One region of the Pseudalkalibacillus sp. R45 genome, then DNA from elsewhere that is predicted to be linked to it. Evidence: riboswitches for the same ligand, from Rfam matches in the RefSeq annotation. Region 1 holds a riboswitch; the other holds the start of a gene.
The links. A riboswitch is a leader RNA that binds a small molecule or an ion and turns the genes downstream of it on or off. The one in region 1 is predicted to bind lysine.
Positions count from the first base shown of each region.

Region 2: it holds a riboswitch for lysine, as region 1 does, so the genes downstream of both, ACTWQL_RS01740 (Na+/H+ antiporter NhaC family protein) here and lysA (diaminopimelate decarboxylase) in region 1, are expected to answer to the same signal.

Region 1 is NZ_JBQQCL010000016.1:14,136-22,963, reverse strand. It holds gene ACTWQL_RS19825 (peptidylprolyl isomerase) at 1-98, opposite strand, end outside; gene lysA (diaminopimelate decarboxylase) at 274-1,599, opposite strand; lysine riboswitch at 1,710-1,881, opposite strand; gene ACTWQL_RS19815 (spore germination protein) at 1,952-3,427, opposite strand; gene ACTWQL_RS19810 (stage V sporulation protein AE) at 3,393-3,983, opposite strand; gene spoVAE (stage V sporulation protein AE) at 3,990-4,343, opposite strand; gene spoVAD (stage V sporulation protein AD) at 4,336-5,361, opposite strand; gene spoVAC (stage V sporulation protein AC) at 5,384-5,848, opposite strand; gene ACTWQL_RS19790 (stage V sporulation protein AB) at 5,881-6,303, opposite strand; gene ACTWQL_RS19785 (stage V sporulation protein AA) at 6,293-6,916, opposite strand; gene sigF (RNA polymerase sporulation sigma factor SigF) at 7,640-8,398, opposite strand; gene spoIIAB (anti-sigma F factor) at 8,411-8,828, opposite strand, start outside.
Region 2 is NZ_JBQQCL010000001.1:330,577-339,404, forward strand. It holds gene ACTWQL_RS01735 (sodium-dependent transporter) at 1-614, opposite strand, end outside; gene ACTWQL_RS01740 (Na+/H+ antiporter NhaC family protein) at 1,450-3,030, opposite strand; lysine riboswitch at 3,138-3,323, opposite strand; gene yunB (sporulation protein YunB) at 3,413-4,258, opposite strand; gene ACTWQL_RS01750 (YunC family protein) at 4,330-4,638, opposite strand; gene ACTWQL_RS01755 (bifunctional metallophosphatase/5'-nucleotidase) at 4,706-6,103, opposite strand; gene ACTWQL_RS01760 (DUF72 domain-containing protein) at 6,146-6,991, opposite strand; gene ACTWQL_RS01765 (hypothetical protein) at 7,173-7,427, shown strand; gene ACTWQL_RS01770 (hypothetical protein) at 7,456-7,701, shown strand; gene ACTWQL_RS01775 (SGNH/GDSL hydrolase family protein) at 7,845-8,828, opposite strand, start outside.

The sequences.
Region 1 (8,828 bases):
AGTTTTTCGAAATTCGCTACTGTATTAGGTGCTTCCTCAGGAAAAAAATCAATCAAGACTTTTTCGCCATTTTCAAATTCAATACTTCCTTTTTTCATTTAAATTCCTCCTCTGCAACAAGTAGTTCCATTGTATGTTTTTTATTTAGAGAAGTAAAGATAAAGAGCGGTATCCTAAAAGTGCCTGAGTCTCTCCGAATTCAACACCATTTTGAGGAAAATCACATAAAATGGTGTGTTGGAGGTGTCTGACACTTTTCTTTTAGGACAGTCCTTATGTGCTTGATACGAGTGTTTTTTTAAGTGGTCTGTCGTGTTGGATCAGATCCTGATAAGACTCTCTTTCAACGACCAGCTGCGCTTCTTCATTTTCCACGAATACGACTGCAGGTCTTGGTAATCGATTGTAGTTGTTCGCCATTGCATAACCATATGCTCCTGTACAGAACATCGCTAAAATATCTCCCTGAGAGGTTTTCGGAAGTTCGATGTTATGGATCAACATGTCTCCCGACTCACAGCATTTACCTGCAATCGAGACTGTCTGCATGTTCTTTTGCTCCAGGCGGTTTGCAACGACCGCTTCGTATTTTGCTTGATAAAGTGCTGGTCGGAGGTTATCCGTCATTCCTCCATCAACAGCGACATAATTTCGGATACCAGGAATTCTTTTTTCCGAGCCGATTGTATATAAAGTCGTGCCTGCCTCACCAACCAACGAACGTCCAGGCTCGATCCAAATTTCCGGCATATGGAGATCATGTTCCTGAACTTGTTTCTTAACTTCATCCACTAAAATGTTAAGTACATTTTCAATCGAAATCGAGGTTTCATCTGATGTATGGGCGATCCCGAATCCTCCACCTAGATTGACGACTTCCGCTACAAAATTATTCGATCTTTTCCATTCTGAAAGCTGATCGAACACTTTTTGAACAGCCATCACGAAACCATCCGCTTCGAAAATCTGTGATCCGATATGACAATGTACACCGAGGACTTCGAAATGATCTGAATCAAGGCATTCAAGCAATGCTTGATCTGCTTGTTTACTTACAATATCAAAACCGAACTTAGAGTCTTCCTGCCCAGTCAGAATATAATCATGCGTGTGTGCTTCAATTCCAGGTGTTATCCTCAAAAGGACAGGAATCACCTTGTTCATCTCTTCCCCTACCTGTTTCAACAAATCCAATTCATAAAAGTTATCGACAACAATACAGCCTACTCCCTCTTTTACAGCCATCTGAAGTTCTTCAAGAGTCTTGTTGTTCCCGTGAAAATGAATCTTTTCAGTCGGAAAGCCTGCTTGAAGTGCAGTGTAGAGTTCCCCGGCTGATACGACATCAAGGTATAGACCTTCCTCATCCATCACCTGGACAATTGCAACACTCGAGAAGGCTTTACTTGCATAAGCAACCTTGGCATCAACTTTCCTTTTTTTAAAAACAGATTGAAAAGCCCGTGCTTGTTCTCTGATTTTCGCAACATCATATACATAAAGGGGTGTTCCGAATTCTTTCGCCAAATCAATCGTATCTACCCCGCCGATTTCCAAATGTCCGAGTCCATTCATTTTCCCAGTTCCTAAAAATGCCATTGATCGTATTCTCCTCTCTCTATTTGGAGAGAGCGTATTAACTGATAAAAATACTAAAAACCAGCCTATGCAGTGGTACATAAAAACTGGTTTTCACCCGTACCCTCATCAGTCGGAATAGCTCTCCACTACTTTAGTAGTGACAGTCCGTTACTTGTTCAGCAACGGCCCAGCAACCTTAATTGGGATTAAGCTTGCTTCGGCAAATCGACCTTTTATTGTCCGTCATCGCCCCCCTGGCTATGAACAACTACTCATTCTCTCTGCGCCTCTACCCCATTACGTTGAATGAGGCAATTATTAAATTAAAAACTACTTTAGCATAACTGATCGTTTGAATCAACACCTGATTTCAAGCATCTGATTGTTTTTTATTCTGCTGTGGACGCACAATACTTGGCCGGACCTTCGATAATGGGACAGACACTCTGATCAAAACCTGCATCAGAGCTTGCGGATTGAAAGGAATGAAAGGCCATAAATATGGTGTGTTCAAATTTTTGATACTGCTCATATACAGCAATACCAAAGTACAACCGATCATGAATCCAGGGACATCAAAAAGGAAGACGAGTGTGATCAAAATCAGCCTCACAATCTTATTGGCGACACTTAATTCATAACTCGGTGTTGAGAACGAACCGATCGCAGCCAGTGCGACATACAGGATAACTTCCGAGACGAATAGTCCGACATCGATTGCAATTTGCCCGATCAATACAGCAGCAATCAATCCCATTGCCGTCGAAAGTGCGGATGGGGTATGAATTGCGGCCATCCTTAAGACATCAATACCCAGTTCTGCAAAAATGATTTGAAGGTAGATCGGGACATTCGAGTCTTTGGTGGGTCCTATGAAATCAAGGTTTGCTGGAAGTAGATTTTCATTTAGGACGAACAATAACCAAACCGGCAATAAGAAAAGCGAAGCCAGCATGCCTCCAAAACGTATCCATCTTAGAAACGCACCAATCATTGGTGTTTGGCGATATTCTTCTGCGTGTTGGACGTGATGGAAGAATGTCGTAGGGGTAATGATCACACTAGGAGACGTATCTACGAATATAAGAACATGCCCTTCCAACAGGTGAGTTGCAGCTACATCCGGCCGCTCTGTATATCGAACCAGCGGATAGGGATTCCAGCCTTGCTTTACCAAAAATTCTTCCACTGTCTTATCAGCCATGGGGATACCGTCGATTCGAATGCCTTTTAATTCTTTGCGGATCGTCTCGATCAATCCAGGATCAGCCACATCTTCTAAATAAGAAATACAAACATCTGTTTTTGAACGATCTCCCACTTGCATGATTTCATTCCGTAGGCGTTCATCCCTTAAACGGCGTCTAGTCAATGCTGTATTTTCTATAATATTTTCTGTATATCCGTCACGGGCACCCCTGACGACTTTTTCTACATCAGGTTCTTCAGGTGATCTGCCAGGATAACTCCTTACATCGACGATAAATCCTTCATTGTGGCCATCGATTAATACAGCTACTAATCCTGATAGGACACGGTCAATAACCTCATCAAGGTTTTTAGCAGTAGAAACCTGTTGATGCGCAAGATGATTTTTGATAACATCTTTCGCTTTAGAACTTGTACGGTATTCATGATCGGCATCCAATAATTCTTTTAAAAGCATAATGATGAATTCACTGTCACACAAACCTGTGCAGTAATATATTTGGACTTCTTTATTCAAGATGTTCATTTTGCGAACACCGACGTCAAAGCTTTGTCCAATCCCCATCCTATTTTTCAGAAACTCTTCGTTCTCTGCAATTTTCTTATGAATCGGTGTTTCTTCTTTTTTGGGATGCATTCTGTGCACTCCTTTCTAAGATGAGCTGGACCGCTTGCCTGGTTATCGGGGCTCCTCTTTCAGCGGTATCGACGCCATACATTTTACCGATATCTCCAATACCAACGATGAACGGGAGATCCAGTTCATCAAGTACATAAACTGTGTCACCATCCAAACGGCCAAATTCCATATCTGGCAAACCGCTCTTATCTACACCGTAAGCCGACAACTCGCCAAAACGATCGATGCTTACATCCACGTGTGTCCATTCAGCCAGATGGGTCTTGGAGGCTACCGCTATTGCTCCGAGCACTTCGATGTCAGGATGATTCGCTACTTCACGCATCGCCGTTTCTCCAGGACCTTCCCCACGATATCCACAATCATCAAACATGACCAGCACAGGATCATATGGAGTTGAAAGGATCATTGTGACGAGCTCCTCTCCTGTTATTCTGGTCGGATTTCCCCAGGACTGGGAAATACAACGCCCTCCAATATCTTTGGCAACTTGCTCCACCGCTTTTAAAGCGTATAAATCTCCATCGGTAATCATGATGACTCGTTTTTTCATGTCCAATCATCCTTTTGGTTTAAAAAGAACAGCCACGATGAAACCGAACAGTATAGCTGATGAAATTCCAGCAGAAGTCAACTGGAAAATACCCATTGCAATCCCGATAAACCCATGTTCATCCGCTTCTGCCATCGCTCCATGAAGGAGGGAATGTCCGAAGCTGGTAATAGGAACTGTCGCTCCTGCACCTGCAAACTGGATCAATTTGTCGTAAAGTCCGAATCCATCAAGGGTAGCACCTGCTACAACAAAGCCGGAGGTGACATGAGCCGGTGTAAGTTTGAAAATATCCATCAACAGCTGACCCACTACACAAATGAGCCCACCTACTACGAATGCAATAAAATACTCAACCATTCATACCACCTCCATCAGCAGCTTCCAGAACGACGCCATGGGCAATTGTAGGGATCGTTTCTTTCTGCTGGACCATCGTCGGATTCATCAAGGCTCCTGTGGCTACAACAAAAATCCGCTTCAGCTTCCCTTCTTTCAATTCTTTGAGTAGGTGTCCATACGTTACAACTGCTGAACATGCACACCCGCTCCCTCCTGCAAATACGGGTTGATCAGGGCGATACACCAATAAGCCGCAATCCTGATGGTTGGAGGATAAATCATGATTTTTCTCTTGTAGCAATTGAAGTAAAATCGGTGAACCGACTGCTGATAGGTCACCGGTCACGATCAAATCATAATCACTTGGCTTACGGCCTGTATCCTCCAGATGTGCAGCAATCGTATCCGCAGCAGCAGGGGCCATGGCTGAACCCATATCGAAGGGATCTGTAATACCTAAATCCAAAACCCTGCCTATGGTAGCCATGGTAACTTTGATCGGTGATGGTTGTGTACTGACAATCGATGCACCTGCCCCCGTTACCGTATAGGTTGCGGTATCTGGTTTTTGCCCGCCATATTCAGTCGGATATCGGAATTGTCTTTCCGCAGTGGCATTGTGACTGCTAACCGCTGTCAGCACTGTATTGGCAAAATCTCCATCGATCAATGCAGAGGCTAACGCAAGAGTCTCCATCGATGTAGAGCAAGCTCCGAACATTCCTAAGAAAGGGATCTGGTTTTTACGTGCTGTATAGTTGGCAATGACAGTTTGGTTGATAAGATCTCCTGACAGAAACAAATCCATATCTTGTGGTGTTTTACCGGATTTTTGCAAGCAGATATCAATCGCTTGTTCCATCAAATGACGTTCTGCTAGTTCCCAATTTGCTTGGCCACAATGGAGTTCATCAAACGTGATATCATAAGTTTCACTCAACGGACCTGCAGCCTCATCTGGACCAACAGCAGTACCAGTTGCATTGATATATAGCGATTTCGAATATGTCCAAGTTTGTTTACCTGTAAGTTTCATTTGTTGTTTATCCTCCTAGGGCTTAAAATACCATCTGGAATAAATAACGGATCATCCCGATCACATATGCCGCAACAGCACCGAAAACAATTACAGCTCCTGCCAACTTGAAAAGGTTCGTTGCCACACCAAGCACGATTCCCTCACTTTTATGTTCCAGAGCTGCGCTTGTTACTGCGTTTGCGAATCCTGTGACTGGAACAATGGACCCCGCCCCAGCAAATTGGCCGATCTTATCATAGATCCCGAATCCAGTTAGCAATGCTGCAGCAAGTATCAGGGTTGCAACTGTCGGATTCCCTGCAGTCTTCTCCGTAAAATTGAAGAAGGTGATATAAAAGTTCGTAATCCCCTGTCCAATCGCACATATTAGCCCCCCGATCAGAAAGGCTTTTATACAATTCCATATATACGGAGGTTGTGGTTGTAAAGGTTTGATTTTTTCTTTATAAGCTTGTTGCTCTGGTGAAAGTTTGTTTTTACCCATGTCTTACAGCTCCTTTTATACCTTTTAAAAAATCACAGATGTACGAAGAAGATCCAATGGAACAGTGAACCTACTACTTTTCCGAACAAAATTGCCATCAGGAGTATGAGAACTTGTTCTTTGAACCCGACACGTTTCATCAAGATTGGAAGTACATTCAACACTTCTGTCAATGCAGCAGCCAGCATTCCGATAAAAGTTCCGCTTGCAATACCGATCGGAATCAGAAACCAATGGCTAGAAGAGATGGTGAGATCTCTCAATCCATACCAACTTGATAATAAGACGCCTGCAATGATGCCGATTTCATAGCCTCTTAATTTTGAATATGTTTTTGTGATTTGCATCAACCGTGGAATGATACCGAAAACCGTCAAAATTGCAACGAAACCTGCTCCTACTGCGAGGCCTCCTCCTAAACCTATCAACATGACGATAATAATTTTAATTGTCATGAGCTTTCTTCTCGTTTTCTTTGTTCTCATTCATGATGACGTACTGATCCAAATCCTGTTGGTAGTTGAACATTTCCACTTCAAGTGGACTTGGTTCTTCATTGAAACGTTTCTTGAAAATATGGTTGAAAAAGAGCACCATCCCTAATCCAAGCCCAAAAGAATACGGAACCTGTAAAAGAAGCGGATATTCGTTCTTCCGTCCTGTGACCAGGTAGTAAATCTTCTGGTGAACCTGCTGCATGCTGACATCCTCATGGAAATTCATAATCGCAAGTGCAGCGCCAATGAATAACAAGAGCCAAACGACCACAAAATAAACCCCAGTAATTTTCGATTGCTTATACTGGACTTCTATAATCGTTTGAGGTGTACCGACAGTTTGAATATCCAAACTCGGAAATCGCTCTTTAATGGCCTTTAGAACTTTCATAAGATCGATGATAACGATGGTTTTATCTTCCACCGTGATTTTATGAACTGTCATATGACCAATTTCTTGAATGACATTTTCAGGGCCGACGAGTTGAGCAAGATCTTTAATTCGTATTGTCTGTCCAGGAGAAGCAAGAAGCCTATGCCGCATACGTAAATAAACCGCTTCAACTTCCAAAGAAAGTCCCCCTTTTATGCCAATTCGTTTATATGTAGTATGTTTCTTCCAAACCACTCTCATTCTGGATGCCCAACCTATCCAGTAATTACCTTTTGGATAGGAGCAGTTAAATAAATTCAGGAATAAGGTAAGGATGTAATGAAGAAAAATGACGGTATATTTGAAGGAAATTGTGGTAATGTGGAGAAAAAAGCGGTAGATAAAAGAGGAATTTACAGTTTTTGTTGCGGACTATAGTCAACAATCTATGATAATCTACACGATTTTTTATTTTTCTATATTGTTGATGTTTGCGAAATTCACTCCATTTCCACAGGCAAACCAAAAGCGGAAGTAACCGGGTTAGGCACGAAGGTCACTGTAAACTGGCGAGGAGGATCGAACCAAATGATTCTGGGTGGACGCATACAAAAATGTTAATCAAAGTGTCGACCTCGCAAGTTGCACTATCCTGTTAACGGATACAGGAGACCTTATTTACCCAAAATAATGGAATTTTACAAACTTAGCGGACACCAGGGACCTTATTTCGAAAATATCATAGGAAATCAGCTGCTTTGTTCACAAATAACGGCTGTGGTGTCCGTTAAAGTTTCAGAAACAGCGGTTTTGTCACAAATAACGGCTCTGATGTCCGTTAACATGGCGGCTTGGCGGCTTTCCCCAGATATGGCGTTAATTTCGTTTGTTACACACAAAACAAAAACCCGGATAGACGACTTATTCGTCCATCTGGGTTTTCATCTCACGGAGTATTTTCTTTTCTAGCCTGGAAACTTGAACTTGTGATATTCCAAGCCTTGTAGCTACCTCAGACTGCGTCTGATCCTTATAATATCTGAGATAGACGATCAATCTCTCACGTTCATTCAGCGTCTGGATTGCTTCTTTCAAAGCAATCTGATCAAACCACTTCGTATCACCCTGATCTGAAATTTGATCAAGCAATGTAATCGGATCTCCATCATTCTCATAAACGGTTTCATGAATCGATGATGGGGCACGGACAGCTTCCTGTGCCATCACGACATCTTCAGGACTGATCTCAAGTTTCGTCGCAATTTCATTCACGGTAGGATTGCGGCTAAACTCTTTCGATAGTTCATCCCGTACTTTCCTGACTTTATTACCGAGTTCTTTTAAGGATCGGCTTACTTTGACTGTTCCATCATCCCTTATGAACCGCTGGATCTCTCCGATGATCATCGGGACTGCATAAGTCGAAAATTTTACGTCATAACTAAGATCGAATTTATCTACAGATTTAAGCAGACCGATACTTCCAATTTGGAAAAGGTCATCCGGTTCGTACCCTCTGTTCAAAAAGCGTTGTACAACAGACCAGACCAACCGCATGTTCTTCTCTACGATGGTATCTCTCGCTGTCTGATCGCCTTCCTGACTTCGTTGGATCAATTCTTTCATTTCCTTGTCATTGAGGTACGTGTTTTTTTTATCTTGTTTGACATCCAAATCCATAGGCTATGCTCCTTAATTACAAAGCGCTTTATGATTTGTCAGATACTTCTTCAAACGGATCGTGGTGCCGAAAGATTTTTCTGTGTCAATTTCGATTTGGTCCATGAAATTTTCCATGATTGTAAAACCCATCCCGGATCTTTCAAGTTCTGGCTTAGTTGTGAATAATGGCTGTCTAGCTTCATCCAGATCATCGATTCCGACTCCTTCATCACGGATCATCAATTCAACACAACCATCATCTAAAATGCATTCGATATAAACCATTCCATCAGCGTTGTTATCGTATCCATGAATGATTGCATTCGTAACGGCTTCTGAAACAACCGTTTTGATTTCAGTCAATTCATCTACAGTAGGATCGAGTTGTGCGATGAAGGATGCAACTGTGACCCTTGCAAATGATTCATTTTCACTACGTGCAGAGAAT
Region 2 (8,828 bases), on a different contig from region 1:
GCTTCTAAACCGGTCGCAGCACCAGGTAATGTGACTGCCCGAATAACGATGATCAAGAATAAGATGACAAGTGCTGGTATGAAAATCTTATTTGCTACTTCAATACCTTTTTTAACACCTTTAAAAAGTACACTCAGTGTAATAACCCAAACGATTAATAATGGAATGAATACCCCTGGTACCAAGCTTCCTACTTCACCCGGTGCACTTAGATTCAAGTACTCCGAAAACAAGAAACCTTCTGTGTCCTCGCCCCATTTAAGGTTCAAGGCAAAAATCGAATATGAAATAGCCCATGCAATGATGACTGCATAATAAGTAGAAATGACAAACGAAATAAAGACTTGCCACCAACCAATCCACTCAGACTTTTTATTCATACGGTGGTAGGTAAGCGGTGCAGATCCCCGGTACTTGTGACCCATGGTAAATTCCATTACTAATAACGGAATCCCGGCAGTTAGTAATGCGATCAAATACGGAATAAAGAAAGCTCCTCCACCGTTGTCATAAGCTACCGCAGGGAATCGCCATATGTTTCCGAGGCCGATTGCGGATCCGACAGCTGCTAAAATAAATCCTGCTCTAGTGCCCCACTGTGCTCTGTTCTCCATTATTACTCCCCCATTCTCTAATGTTTTGTTACTAAAGTCGACAGTTGAAAACTTTAGTTTTTTCTGACTATTTCGATTATAGTATAGCTGTTTTAATAGAGACATGTCAAAGAATTTTCAAAAAAATTAGTGATAAATGTCTATATAGAAGATTTGCAGTTTTGGTATAAATATACTACATATTATTACATTTTTTTCATAAAATATTCTTTTCCTGAGGTGGGGGTTCTCGGTTATCCGCTGTTTTCTCAGAGTTGGAGTTATGACTGATTGGATTTCTACCCGTAAGATTATCGTGGAGAAGGACTGGAGTCAATGGTACTATCGCTTGTTTTAGATCGCTAATCGATCATTTCGGACAGGCGCACGCTCTTTTCGTCTGTTCCTGTCCCATATTGACCTGTTTTGGGACAGGGGGTCGCTTATTCCTCTGCCTCCTGTCCCGTATTGACCTGTTTCGGGACAGACTTTCGTTTTTTCCTCTAGCTCCTGTCCCGTATTGTACTGTTACGGGACAGCTCTTCGCTTTTTCCTCTGCCTCCTGTCCCGTATTGACCTGTTTCGGGACAGACTTTCGTTTTTTCCTCTAGCTCCTGTCCCGTATTGTACTGTTACGGGACAGCTCTTCGCTTTTTCCTTTGGCCCCTGTCCCGTATAACATCGTTACGGAACAGCTCTATGCTCTTTCCTCTCGTTCCTGTCCCGTATTACAGCGTTACGGGACAGGTTTTTGCTTTTTCCACTGCCTCCTGTCCCAATTAGTCACCTTCGTCCACACTTTTTCTTCACAACAAAAAAGCTGACCCATTCGAGTCAGCTTTTTAAGATAAATCAATTAGTTTTGTTCTCGCGGTGATTCGATACTTGTGAAGTTCATCTTCTTCAATATGAAAGCCACAATGATCACGAGCACAAGTGATACCAGCAGTGACAACGTGACGCTTTGTGTAAAACCAATAATAAGGAATCCGACCGAACTGATGACAGCAGCCAATAGCGCATATGGCAATTGGGTCATCACATGATCGATATGGTTGCTTCCCGCTCCCGTTGATGAAAGGATCGTCGTATCGGATATTGGTGAACAATGGTCACCGAAAACGGATCCTGCAAGAACTGCCGCCAGTACAGGAAGGATATAACTAATGTCAGTCGCTGCTGCAATTTCTCCAGCTATCGGAAGCATGACACCAAACGTCCCCCACGAAGTACCTGTAGCAAAAGCCATGATTCCAGAGATCAAGAACAACAATACAGGCAGGAACGCAATATTAATGTTGTCATCTACAATCCCAGCTAAATATTTTCCTGTTCCGATTTCATCGATGATGGCAATGATTACCCAAGCAAAAATCAGAATGTAGATAGCTGGAAGCATGGATTGGATTCCCTTCCAAATACCTGTTCCGAAATGCTTTCCAGGCAATTTTTTCATCAAGAAAAGAACAATCGTGACAGCTAATCCGAACAATCCGCCGTAAACAAGTGATTTCGCAACATCGGTATTTTCAAACATGGAAAGTAAGGTGACATTTCCTTCAGTTGCTTGGGCACCGGTATAAAGCATTGCAGCGACTGTCCCAACAATCAACGCAACGATCGGCCAGATCAGATCCCCTACTTTTCCTTTATCGCTCTCAGGCAACCCAATCTGTTGACCAGGCACCGCTTTGTTATCCGGGTTTAATACTTGTCCTTCATTGATCGCCCTTTCTTCATGTGCCTTCATTGAGAACAAGTTGATATTCCATAACGCTGTTGCAAACACAAGCAACAGTGCTGAAAGTGCATAAATATTCATCGGAATCATTTTCACAAAGGCTTCCAGCGCGCCTATTCCAGCTACTTCATGAGTGGCAAGAATACCACCAATCAAACCGATGATATACGCGCCCCAGCTTGAAACAGGTGAAATGACACAGACAGGCGCAGCGGTCGAATCGATATAATACGCAAGCTTTGCTCTAGAAATACGATGGCGGTCCGTCAATGGACGACTTACATTCCCAACTGCTAGAGAATTGAAGTAATCGTCAATGAAAATGATGATACCCAGAACGATCGTCAAGATTTGAGCGCCAACACGGGTCTTCACCTTTTTAATCGCCCATTCACCAAAGGCACGGCTTCCCCCAGCAATCGCAATTAATGATGTCATGATGCCAAGAATTAATAAGAATAAAAGGATGAATACATTCCACGTGTTCACTTCCCATGCGCCTGCATCATTCTGCGTGATGAAAAGATCACGTACGATTTCGAAGATTTGGGTGAAACTCGCCAATATATCAAAGTTGTTGAGCATGAATGCTCCGACGAGGATGCCTGTCCCAAGTGACAACAACACCTTTCTCGTCAAGGCCACCATAAGTAATGCAAGTAACGGTGGAATCAAAGAATAAATTGTATTTTCCATTGAATAATGTTCTCCTCCTATTAATTAATCGATGGATGAAATAAAAAAAGGCAACGATAGATAGAAAATAACCTATCGTTACCTTGTAAGTAACAGTTATCCCCCATCGATCACGTAGTTCTCCACTATCCAATCTTCCCGGATAGTGACAGTGCTACACCTATTAGATGCAACCCCAACAGTAAACCTTTCGACAAAAGTGTACTGCTTCGGCAAATAACCCTTTCCAGTGATGGTCATCGATGTCTTTCTCGCATCATTGTACTGATGTTCTTTGCTCCACTACCTCATCTGATGATAAGGTCTATGATATTTTTTGCGCCATTAAATATTTTAAATGATTAGCTATAAAAATACAAGGGTTGTGAGGAGTCGTATAAAATCAATTGGTGTTCTCTTCTTTTTTCTTTTCTGCTTCATTACTGTTTTCTTGGTTATTATCATCATTGTTCTTGTTTTCGATATCGATCTGCGGATTGATTGGTATGACTGGCTGAGCACCTGAGCTGCCATCCCCTTTATGGTAGTAATACGGCACATCCTGAGGTATTAATTGAGAAACTAACATGACATTCGTTTTAATCACTCTTTCTTTTGTTTCAAACGGAACAACAATTTGGGTCCTTACGATGACTTCGATCCATCCCCGTAAATGAATCGTATTGATGCCTGCATTCTCTGTTGATTCATTCCAGCTTGATTCCACACTTCCGATGACTCGGAAACGCACCGGTATACTTGGTCCGAGGTTGGCAAGTAGAGCATTATCCGTCGCTCGACCTAGGGGGATTTCAGTGAAAATGCCGTTAGAAAATTCATCTTCTCTGTTGACTTCAATACCAGCAAAGTTTGCAAAATCCGGCTTTTTCCCTTGTTCAATCTGTTCGAGTAAAGATTGAACATTAGCTGTTGCAAGAGATTGAACCTCATTAACGACCTTTGGATCCGTACCTACCAATGCAACCTTGCCTTCATTATCTAAGGTGACATTAATGAGACCGTCCGTTTTACCAGCATCTACAATCCTGTTTTTAACAGCACTTTGGATTGCAAGTTGCGCCATATCTGCGGTCTCTGTCTCTGCAATCTGCATGAGTGTAGGCTCGATTCCTTTATCTACAAGCCACAATGCCTGTGCGGTTAGTAAAGTGAATATGATGAACGATATGATGAAGACATATTGAAATGGAAGAGGTCGTTTTCGGGGACGCCTCCGTATTCTCCACATAAAAATACCCCCTATCTATTGCTATATGTATGCAATGATTGGGGGTTGTATAGCTATTAATTTGGACAGAATCATAACTTAGCCATTTTAAGCAGCGCATCCCGTCCACTTGTACCTTTAGTGATACCAATTGCTTCGGCTTCTAACGTAACGGACTCTAACGGAGCTTCCAATAGCTGATCGAGGGTTCGTACACCTACAGCCCGCCCTGCGATTATTTTCCGCTCAGCCAATTTTTCATTCAGCAACGCCACATCTAGTGCACCACACATGATATATCCTTTGTCATTGCTGATCGACATGAAGTTGGTTTTCGGTAATGCCACTGTCACGCCTGTAAACAGATGCCCATCGATTTCGATAGGAGTGACCGTAATCATCTTTTCTCACGCTCCTTTTCTATACTATCAATATGTCATAGTAGTACAAAGCGTGTTGGCGTAGTGCCTATCTTTCAAAGGTTTTTAACTTCCAAGCAAGGACATCCCTCAGCATCTCCGGCAAGTAGAAGATTTTTTCCTCGGCATAATGGACAGATGGAAGCAAACGACCGAAGGTAAACATATCAATGGCACCAATGACGTATATTTTTTCTGGATCCAAAGGTTGCCCATTTATTGAGATGCTTTTTACGTGGTACTCGCCATCAGCCATGTCTTTACCCATGATTTCAACACCATCGAATATCATCCGTCCCATCACTTTCCCGCGGAATCCCAGGCCTTTGACTACGCGCTGTTCCAATTCCTTCGTCATCGCATGATGAATCATTTCTTTCAAGTATTCGCCTTTCAGCAAGATTTTACATGGATTGATTGGATGGGGACACACACGATGGAGATCTCCTTTCGTAACAGGTCCTGCTTTTAATGGTTCCAGCAACAATCCTGCATTGATCATGCTGATTTCCGAATCACACCATTCTCTGATTGCTTCAGCTAATAAACTAGTAAAAGCAGAAGGTCCGAACCACTCCAAATCGAGCGGGCGATCTAGTTCCGTCACGACCTCAGATAAACATTCATTGGCTTGTTCGCTCAATTGAGCAAGAAGCTGTTCACTATTCGTATCAGTCTCATACTCTTGCAGGTCTATGCATCGTGCTTTTACATGATCAATTTTTTGAATATCCTCGTTCCATTCGAGTTCCATGTGGCCGATGTATACACCGAATTTCCCTGCTTGCCCAATGGTCGTATCGTTAGCATGCAAACCATTTGGAAGGACATGATGCGTATGTGCGCCTAAAATGATATCAATGTCATCCATTTCAGTTGAAATCTGTTTATCCGCTTCTAATCCAAGATGTGAAAGCAGAATAAGGATATCGACCTGATTCCGGATTTCTTTTACGGATTCAATGAGTGCTTCATAAGGATCCTGAATCTCCCAGCCAAGCTGATTGTAATAGGCTTTAAACGGAGCAGTCACGCCGACCACACCGATTTTCAAGCCATTTTGCAGGGTATGGATTTGGTACGGTTTTGCCCATTTCGGCTGCTGTCCGTTTTTTTCTTTTAGATTCGCAACAAGTACCTGAAAGTTTGCTTCATCATATAGATGATCCAGTTGTTCCTTAGAAAACGTGATTCCTTCATTATTGCCGATCGTTGCATTTAGAAAATCTGCCTCATTCATCAATCTAACATTTCCCTGGCCAGCTGTTCCTTCTGTAATCGGATGAAAACGATCCGCATGGTCTCCAATATCGAACCGTAAAAACAGTTCATCTTTCTCTTCGTGTGCCCGTTGCTGATCCTTCAAGAACCCCATGATTCTCGGCCATTGTTCAAGATGGCTATGTAGATCATTCACATGATACAGATGGAGCTTTTGAATGCTCATTGTATCATCTCCTGTCTATTTCTAATCTCTGTTTTTGTCTAGTTAAAAGAGGTCAAGCTGTCGAGGTGCGAGTCCCTCGTAATCGATACCTAGCAGTTCGACCATTTGCCTTGCATTATCTGCTGCATCTCCACCAGAATTGTTATTGAACAAGGCAGTCACCTCATGCCCTGGCTTTTCAAGCTGTAAAAGCTTCTCTTTCCATTCTATGAGCTCTTCCTCATTGTAACGATAAAGATATCGTACATCCCGCCAGTTCGGATTCCCTTTCTTCTGCCAGCCATGAACATTCCGGCCATGGAAGCGGACCAACGTATGCTCTGGATGTGTTGGTTCAAGTATAGTCGGTATGGATCCTGCTCCAGATTGCGGTTCATCACAAATGCTGTGGATCCAACCCTTTTCTTTCATGAACGCCAACGTCCGGTCCTTGAAAGAAGGATGAAACCAGGATTGGTGCCGGAATTCAAGCGCCACCGGGATATCTTCCATCCGTTCTTTTGTCTGCCTCAGTAAATCGACGTTCTCCCGATTGCAGTCAAACCAGGGCGGATATTGGAAAAGGACCATTTTCAGTTTGTCCGCAGCTTGCAAGGGTTTGATCGACTCTTTATATAAACGGTACATCTCTTCTTCACTTGAAAAAGGGATGTCGCCTCTTGAGTGTCCGGTCATCCCCTGGTACGCTTTAACGACGAATGAAAAACGCTCTGGCGTTTCCTTCACCCATTTTTCGTAGTTCCTCACTGGCTGGACAGCGTAAAACGACGAATCGATCTCGACTGTCGGGAAGAAACTGCTGTAAGTCTGCAACTTTTCATTTGATCTAATATCTGCAGGATAGAGGGAGTCATGGTCACCCCACCCAGTCAGGCCAATCTCAATCATTTGAATGAATTCCTTTCCTATAACGATTGTTGATACTTTATATTTTGATTTGTCCTTGTGAAAAGTGCAAGTATTTGAATGTAAAAGTTATTCCTGTGGTTTTAATAGTACTCATTCCTTTATCCCAAAACTTATATTATAAAAAATTCTACATATAGTTACTTTAAAGGGAGGGATCTTCATGAATAAAAGTAATCAAAGATGTAAAAGATGCAATGGATGTTTTTGTGAATTGTTTTCAAAGTTGAGAAAAGGTACAATTGTCCAATTAGCTGTAGGACCAAACTTTATCGAACCTGGGGATGAAGAAGAATTTCAATTTATTAGCTTTGATGAGAAAACTTGTTGTGTTACATTGCGCGATACTGATAACAACGTTGTCATATTTAATTGCGAAAGGCTAGTAGCAGTTGAAATTGGAACAGGTATAGCCTAAAACTTCAAATCTTTGGGAGATGATAGATATGGATAGACCTAAAAATGATATTTGTGATTGTTGTATTTGTGAGATTTTTAAAGGCTTGAAGCCGGGGGAAATTATTTCTTTTGTAGTTCAAAATTCAGATCAATATTTTGAAGATGAAGAGTTTACCTTTGTTAGTTTCAATCCAAAAAACTGTTGTGTGACCTTGAATAGATTTGAAGTTAATAATCCTGTTATTGTCGATTGCAAGAAGGTTGTTGGTGTCAAAATAGTACAAAATGGGTGACAATACGATCTGGATCATAACTTATATATTTTTTTCAATTAAACAAAAAGAAGACGGAATTGAGGCCCCGTCTTCGTTATTATATAAATATAAAAAACTTATTCTAACCACCTTTATGTTTGCTGAGTGTTAGCTAAGTATATCTATTCAAACATTGAAAGGTCTATAGTCTCAGCCATTACCTCATATCCAACGTCATTCGGATGGAGATGATCACCCGCATCATATTTCGGATTGTAGCGTGCTGGATCGTCTGAGTCTCTTAGTGCTTTGTCAAAATCGATGACGCCATCAAACTCTCCACTGTTCCGGATCCACTCATTGACTTCCTTACGGGTGTTTTCCTTTTCTGGTGTGTACATTCCTGAGCCCTTAAAAGGGGTCAACGTCCCGCCATAAATTTTTAAGCCTTTATCATGAGAAGCATCAATTATTTCCTGCATTCTTCCGATGATTTTATCTGAATCATACTCTGGATGATGTCTTATGTCATTCAGGCCCTGATTCAAAATCACTGCCTTGACTCCCGTTTGGCTGAACACGTCCTGCTCAAGTCTCGCAAACGCATTCTCTCCTTTATCAGAAGAACTATTAATCAAATGATTAGCAGAAACCCCTGCATTCAGGACAGACATCTTCGTTTCTGATTCTTCATTGAACCTTTTGGCTAAAAAATCGGGCCACCGATGGTCTGCATCCATTTTAGAATGATTGCCATTCGCGATAGAACTTCCTAAGACAACAACGGAACCATCAACCTTTGCATCGGGTATGACATCAATACCGTCCAACCAGAACCAGGACTCTTCTTTTTTCTTAAACGCCTTATCATCCGTATTTGACGCATGGTTACCCGGTTCTGAGATATAGTTTGTCTGCATCGAACGGGGGTGCCAGGTTGCTGGTCCTGACTTCTCCTTAACATAAATACTTACAGCCAGTTTTTCATCACTTTTCACTTTAAACGGGATAGGGTCGCTAAATGTCCTTTTCCCAGCAGGAATTGTTACCTTTTGATCTCCTTCAAAAGTGACTTGCTTATCGGATTCAGATACGGTCTCTGCGCCATTTTTCACACGCGCAACATGTACCTCTTCAATCGTCAGCGGATCCGAACCAAACGTATT